DNA from 2 places in the Pseudanabaenococcus habilitatus PCC 7502 genome. Region 1 is predicted to be linked to the other one. Evidence: predicted binding sites of a transcription regulator. Region 1 holds the regulator's gene; the other holds the start of a gene.
What was found. The regulator HrcA, encoded in region 1, represses chaperone genes, less so after heat shock. The targets are predictions, from matches to a motif close to TTAGCACTCNNNNNNNNNGAGTGCTAA.
Positions count from the first base shown of each region.

Region 2: a site for HrcA is predicted at 2,030-2,056, ahead of groES (co-chaperone GroES). Genes of this name have one in related genera too.

Region 1 covers NC_019702.1:415,937-419,364, forward strand. Annotated here, with positions in the region: gene aat (leucyl/phenylalanyl-tRNA--protein transferase) at 240-818, shown strand; gene hrcA (heat-inducible transcriptional repressor HrcA) at 982-2,052, shown strand; gene SYN7502_RS02010 (hypothetical protein) at 2,088-2,291, shown strand; gene glyS (glycine--tRNA ligase subunit beta) at 2,408-3,428, shown strand, end outside.
Region 2 covers NC_019702.1:2,678,694-2,682,121, reverse strand. Annotated here, with positions in the region: gene groL (chaperonin GroEL) at 1-1,595, opposite strand, end outside; gene groES (co-chaperone GroES) at 1,667-1,978, opposite strand; gene SYN7502_RS13330 (TIGR01548 family HAD-type hydrolase) at 2,132-2,893, opposite strand; gene SYN7502_RS13325 (30S ribosomal protein PSRP-3) at 2,947-3,246, shown strand; gene SYN7502_RS13320 (hypothetical protein) at 3,357-3,428, shown strand, end outside.

The DNA.
Region 1 (3,428 bases):
CTAAGCATCATAAATCTTGCTCATAATAAATATGAAACAGGCTCTATAAAGGTCTTGAAGGTTCAATAACCCTTTAGTAACTAATTTACTTTTTATCGTTCACAGCGATGTTTGGCAACCCAAGCATCTTTTTTTTATTTATTTTTATGAATAGTTAATTTAGGAGATATTAATTTTGGGGGCAGTATATTACTGAATACGCTGTATGAAATCTTAAGAATGTGGCTTGTAATTTAGTGATACCTATGGATATTCAAAGCATCATTCAAGGCTATGCTCAAGGGCATTTTTTGATGTCTGAGGGAGATAACCAACCCGTGGAATGGTATTACAGTAGTAAGCGCACTTTAATTCCCCTAGATCAAAGATTTACCTATCCCCGATCGCTCCAAAGAAGCCTGAATCAAAATCGGTTTGAGGTCAAAATTAACAAAGCTTTTAATGAAGTTGTGGCAGGATGTGCAGATCGGGATACAACTTGGATTTCTAATGAACTCAGGCAAATTTATGCGGCTCTTAATCAAGCAGGATGGGCGTATAGTTTTGAAACCTGGTATGAAGGTAAGTTGGCAGGGGGCATTTTAGGGATCAGCATTAATGGCGCATTTATTGGGGAGTCTATGTTTTATCGAGTGCCAGATAGCTCCAAAGTGGCAATGGTAAAGTTAGTCGAACATTTGCGACCGCGGGGTTTTGTTCTATTTGATGCCCAGATGATGAATCCACACTTAGCAAGATTTGGTGCCTTGGAAATTAGCGATCGAGACTACAAAAAGCTCTTAAAAACTGCCCTAGAAAAATCATGCTCTTTTATTTAGGCTTCAATTAAGTTTGAAATTTAGGTATTAAAGTGTTAAAAGTATTAAAAATTTGGACTAAATATTTATAAGTTCTGGAGTTCAATCAAATCACTTTATAAAAAGAGTTAAAAGGGCTGAGTTATAAAATTATTTAAATAGTTCTTCAAATTGAAAATCAACTATGACCAACCTTAACCCCAGACAGCAAAAGGTGTTGTGGGCAACTGTAAATCACTACATTGCCACGGCGGAACCTGTTGGGTCAAAGGTGATAGCTGAAGGTTACAAATTTAATATTAGTCCAGCCACCATTCGCAATATTATGGGCGTACTGGAAAAGTCGGGATTACTATATCAGCCCCATACTTCTGCAGGGAGAGTGCCATCGGACTCAGGCTATCGAGTATATGTCGATCATTTAATTCACTTAGATAAAGCCGCACATACGATTCCAATCTTGGAGCAAAAACTAGAACAAAAATTTGATGCGATCGCCTACCAAAATTTAGAACATCTTCTCCGCAGCACCGCCCAAATCTTAGCTACCTTTAGTGGTTGCATTGCCATGATTACTAGTCCTAATCTGCAAACTGCCCGCATTCGCCATGTGCAATTGTTAATGGTCGACCATCAAACTTTAATCCTAATTTTAGTCACTGATACCTATAACACCACATCGGTAACGGTGAAACTACCCCCAGATATGGAGGTAAGTAGCCTAGAGTCGGAAATCCAAATTTTAACTAATTTTCTTAATACCCATCTGCGAGATCAGTTAATTACAGATTTAACTAAGCTGCGATGGCAGGAACTAGATCAAGAATTTCAGCAGTATGCTCAGGTCTTAACCACTTCTCTAAAAGAACTTGCTGCCATTTGCAATCCACCCGAAATTAATCAAATATTCATTAGTGGACTAACTGAACTATTACGCCAACCAGAATTTAGTCAATTGAACCAAGTACAAGCAATTATTCAACTGTTAGAAGTGGATCAAGCATCTTTATTTCCTCTAATTTTTAATAATGCTTCTAATAACCCTGCTAACGCCTTAACTATTAGAATTGGGAATGAAATTTCCCTAGAGCCAATTCAAAACTGCACCCTAATTTCAAGTACCTATAGCTATGATGATGTGCCTGTGGGTAGTGTGGGGGTTTTAGGTCCAACTCGGATGGATTACGAACGGGCGATCGCTTCGGTGCAAGTAATAGCACATAATTTGTCTGAAGCAATGAATCAAAGGCTATAACTAATATAAGCTGAGCATAAATCTGAGGTAAAAAAATGCGACTATTAGGATTGATTGTAACTGTGGGCATAGTTTTATATCTAGTCACATCGTCACTTAATAAGCAAACTAAGCCAGATGCAGTAAATCAAAATCTTTTAGATAAACCCGCAGAGGTAAGAACTGAAGTTAATAAGGCACTAGATGCTACCGAAAAAGCCAGACAAGATGCCTTAAAACAAGCCGATCCCAAAAATTAAGGCTCCAAAATCAAAAAAGATTTATTGTGATGCAGAGTTCTAAAAGCTCTAAGTTTTAACGTTATAGGCTGTGGATTAATATAAACTTGAAGGTTAATTTAGTCTAGCAGCAAAAAATGGCAACGTTTTTATTAGAAGTAGGTACAGAAGAGTTACCAGCAAGTTTTATCACCGATGCCCTGAAGCAATGGCAGCAGAAGATTCCTCTGAGCCTTACGACAAATTATCTAACCGCCACTAAAATTAGCTGCTATGGTACTCCCCGCCGTTTAGCTGTGGTCATTGAAGGTTTACCTAGACATCAGCCCGATCAAACCCTAGAAATTAAAGGTCCTGCCCTTGGAGCCGCTTATCAAAATGGTGAGCCGACTAAAGCATTATTGGGTTTTACCCGTTCTAAGGGTATAGAAATTGCTGACTTAGTAGTTAAAGAAACAGAAAAAGGTAGCTTTGTATTTGCTTACCAAGAAGTACGCGGTAGAGAAACCGATGAAGTATTGACAGAGATAGCTCCCACATGGATCACAGGTTTAGAAGGAAAAAGACTGATGCGCTGGGGTACAGGTGAGTTAAAATTTCCCCGTCCGATTCGCTGGTTAGTTGCCCTATTAGATCAACGAATTATTAGTCTGAGCCTAGAAAATGTCAAAAGCGATCGCCGTAGTTGGGGACATCGAGTTATGCATCCCCGCCCTGTAATTATCGATACAGCTAGAGACTATGTGGCTACCCTCAAGGAAGCTTTTGTGGTTGTAGATGGAGTTGAACGCAAGCAGAGAATTTGTAGCCAGATTAAAGGGGTATCGGAGTTAATGCGGGCAGAGGCAGAGATTCCCGAAGCACTCCTTGAAGAAGTAACGCAATTAGTGGAGTATCCCACCGCCGTTGTGGGCGATTTTGATCAAGATTTTTTGGCACTGCCACCTGTGGTAATTAAAACCGAGATGGTGAGTCATCAACGCTATTTTCCTTTGTATGATCAAAATAATCAGCTTTTACCCAAATTCATTACGATTTCCAATGGTGATCCAGATAAGTCTCGATTAATCGCCGCAGGTAATGGCAGAGTAATTCGGGCAAGGCTATCCGATGGTAAATTTTTCTATGATAGCGATCGCTCTGTATCCCTAGAAAGCT
Region 2 (3,428 bases), 1.2 Mb from region 1:
TCTGGTGCGGCACCTTTCTTCTCAGGCTTATCAACTACTAAAACTTCGGTGGTTAAGACCATGCCAGCAACAGAAGCAGCATTTTGAATTGCCGAACGAACTACCTTCGCAGGATCAATAATTCCTGTGGCAATCATATCGACAAATACAGAATTGAGAGCATCAAAACCGAAGTTAAATTCTAGTTCTTTAACTTTCTCCACAATTACAGTACCTTCAAGTCCAGCATTATCAGCAATTTGACGCAACGGAGCTTCTAATGCTTTAGCAATGATGCTGACACCGATCGCTTCTTCAGGTTCTAGTCCAGCTTTGATTTCATCTAGAAACTTAATTAAATGTACTAAAGTGGCACCACCGCCGGGAACAATACCTTCTTCTACTGCCGCACGGGTTGCATTCAAAGCATCTTCAATGCGGAGCTTCCGATCTTTGAGTTCGGTTTCCGTAGCAGCCCCAACTTTAATCACAGCCACCCCACCAGCGAGTTTGGCAAGACGTTCTTGGAGTTTTTCCTTATCGTACTCAGAATCAGTTAGTTCTAGTTCTTTACGAATTTGAGCAATGCGCTTATCAACATTTACCTTATTTTCGCTACCCGCCACGATTGTGGTTTTTTCTTTCGTAATGGTAATCTTGCGGGCTGTACCAAGCATATCCAAGGTAGCAGTATCTAGGCTTAAGCCCATTTCTTCGGCAATTACTTGTCCATCGGTTAAAACAGCAATATCCTGTAACATGGCTTTACGGCGATCGCCAAAACCGGGAGCCTTAATCGCGGCTACATTCAAAGCACCTCTGAGTTTGTTAACTACTAAAGTTGCCAAAGCTTCACCTTCTACATCTTCGGCAATAATGACCAAGGGAGAGCCAGAACGAGCTACCTTTTCCAATACAGGTACTAAGTCTTGAATAACGTTGATTTTTTTGTCAGTAATCAACAGCTTAGCATTTTCAAACTCGGCGATCATGCGCTCAGAATCAGTTACAAAGTAAGGAGATGTGTAACCCCGATCAAACTGCATCCCTTCTACTACCTCTAATTCGGTAGTTAAGGATTTGGATTCTTCTACGGTGATTACGCCATCTTTGCCAACTTTACTCATGGCATTAGCAATCATTTCACCCACTTCGGTATCGTTACCAGCCGAAACAGTTGCAACTTGGGCGATCGCATCTCCAGTTACAGGCTTAGCATTAGCAGCAATTACATCTACTAATTTAGCCACAGCTTTTTCAATGCCACGGCGCAAACTCACGGGATTTGCACCCGCAGCCACATTCTTTAAACCTTCACGGATCATTGCTTGAGCTAAAACCGTAGCACTAGTTGTGCCATCACCAGCAACATCATTGGTTTTAGAAGCAACTTCACGAATTAGCTGAGCCCCAGCATTTTCTAAGGGGTCTTCTAGTTCAATTTCCTTAGCAATGGTAACACCATCATTCACGATTTGCGGCGCACCATATTTTTTCTCTAACACTACGTTGCGTCCCTTTGGTCCAAGGGTAACTCTAACGGCATCGGCAAGGGCATTTACACCACGTTCCAGCGCCCGTCTTGATTCTTCGTCAAATACAACTTTCTTAGCCATAACTTTTCTCTTTATATAATTTGTTTGGTTTTATTTGGGTAATTAGTTTGAATAATTTGCCTAGAAATTAATTATTCAACGATCGCCAAAATATCTTTCTCAGCCACTAGCAGGTAATCTACGCCGTCAACTTTGATTTCATTCCCTGAATACTTGGAATACAAGACCCGATCGCCAACTTTGACTTCTAAGGCTACACGCTCGCCTTTGTCATTACGAGCACCTGCACCGACAGCAGTAACTTCGCCAATTTGGGACTTTTCCTTAGCTGTATCAGGTAAAAAGATACCGCCAGCTGTTTTTTCTTCTTTGGCAACGATTTTAATTAAAATGCGATCGCCCAATGGTTTGAGCGCACTTGCCTGTACCGTCAATGAAGCCACTATGACTAATCCTCCATGCTTTAAACTTTCAATTTTTGGGTAGTCTGTGATTTAGCACTCTACCTCATTGAGTGCCAATATACTCCAAAATCTTTAACGCCCTAGATCGGCTTTCCGTACCTACTGCCATAAGTTCGAGGTAAAAGCGTGAATTTATTTGAAAATCTGAATTAACTTAACAATAGTTTCAGGATTTAATTCCAAAATACTGTGTACAACTAAATCAGCCCCATTGGTAATAAGCATTTGCGTATAAGCTTCAGGATCACGGTGATGGACATGGGGAGGCAAAATACCCACGGCAATATACTTTAACTCTGGATAATTTTGGCGAGCATTCTTTACGGTCAACATATCCGCAGCAGTATCGCCAGCATAAATTACCAAGGATGGATAATCTAGTTTTTGGGCAGATTGGTATAAACCAGTGGGATCGGGTTTGCCCGGAGCATCTTCCATTGCCACCAAAATGGGATCGCTAATATCCAAGCGATTTAAGACGTATGAAGCTGAAGCATAGGTAGCACCACTAAAAAATCCCCATTTGATCCCGCTTGCAGTTAGCTGCTTAAAATATTCTGGAGTAGCAATCAAAGTTTCCGTAGTGATATATCCTGTCCAATTGTTTGGATCATGCCCACGATAGCGACTTTGAAAAAACTCTACGATCGCCTCATATTCAACATCTATAGTTTTTCTGGTTTTGGTAGCATAACGTCTAATCAATTCGTACGAAGCTTCCCAGTCGTTGTTCCAAATACCTTCAGTTTTGAGTAAATCTATATCCTCTGAAGTTGGGCGGTAGCCAGTAAAATGCTCAACCGTATCTGCTAAAGCTCGATGATAGGATCCAAATACATCTCTAATCACCCCATCAATATCTAAAATTAAAGCAACATCAGAAAGGCTAAGCATGGTAATATAAAAGATCGCTATGAAAGATTAAATTTGCAGAGAGGTAATAAAGTTTGACTCAGTTTATTCTAAAGGTTCTTTGGCTAGAAAAAGATGTGGCATTGGCAGTAGATCAAGTAGTGGGCAAGGGCAATAGTCCTTTAACGAAATACTACTTTTGGCCTAGGGATAATGCTTGGGAGCAGCTTCAAACTGAGATGGAATCTAAATCATGGATTACAGATCAAGAACGGATTGAATTGCTTAATAAGGCTACGGAAGTTATCAACTACTGGCAAGAAGAAGGCAAACGTCGCCCCATGAGCGAGGCACAGGCAAAATTCTTAGATGTAATTTTTACGGGTAGTGCTTAATTATTGCGTTAATTAATTGATTGAGACTAAATGTATTACTAATAGAAGCCATAGCCTTTTGCCGTGGCTTTTATTTTAGCGTTGTAAGTAATTGAAAAGAGGAATAACTAATGATAAAAATTACTTCATTCTGGACACTATTTCTTTTAAATGTAATCACTGCTAGTAGTTTGAATGTGCAA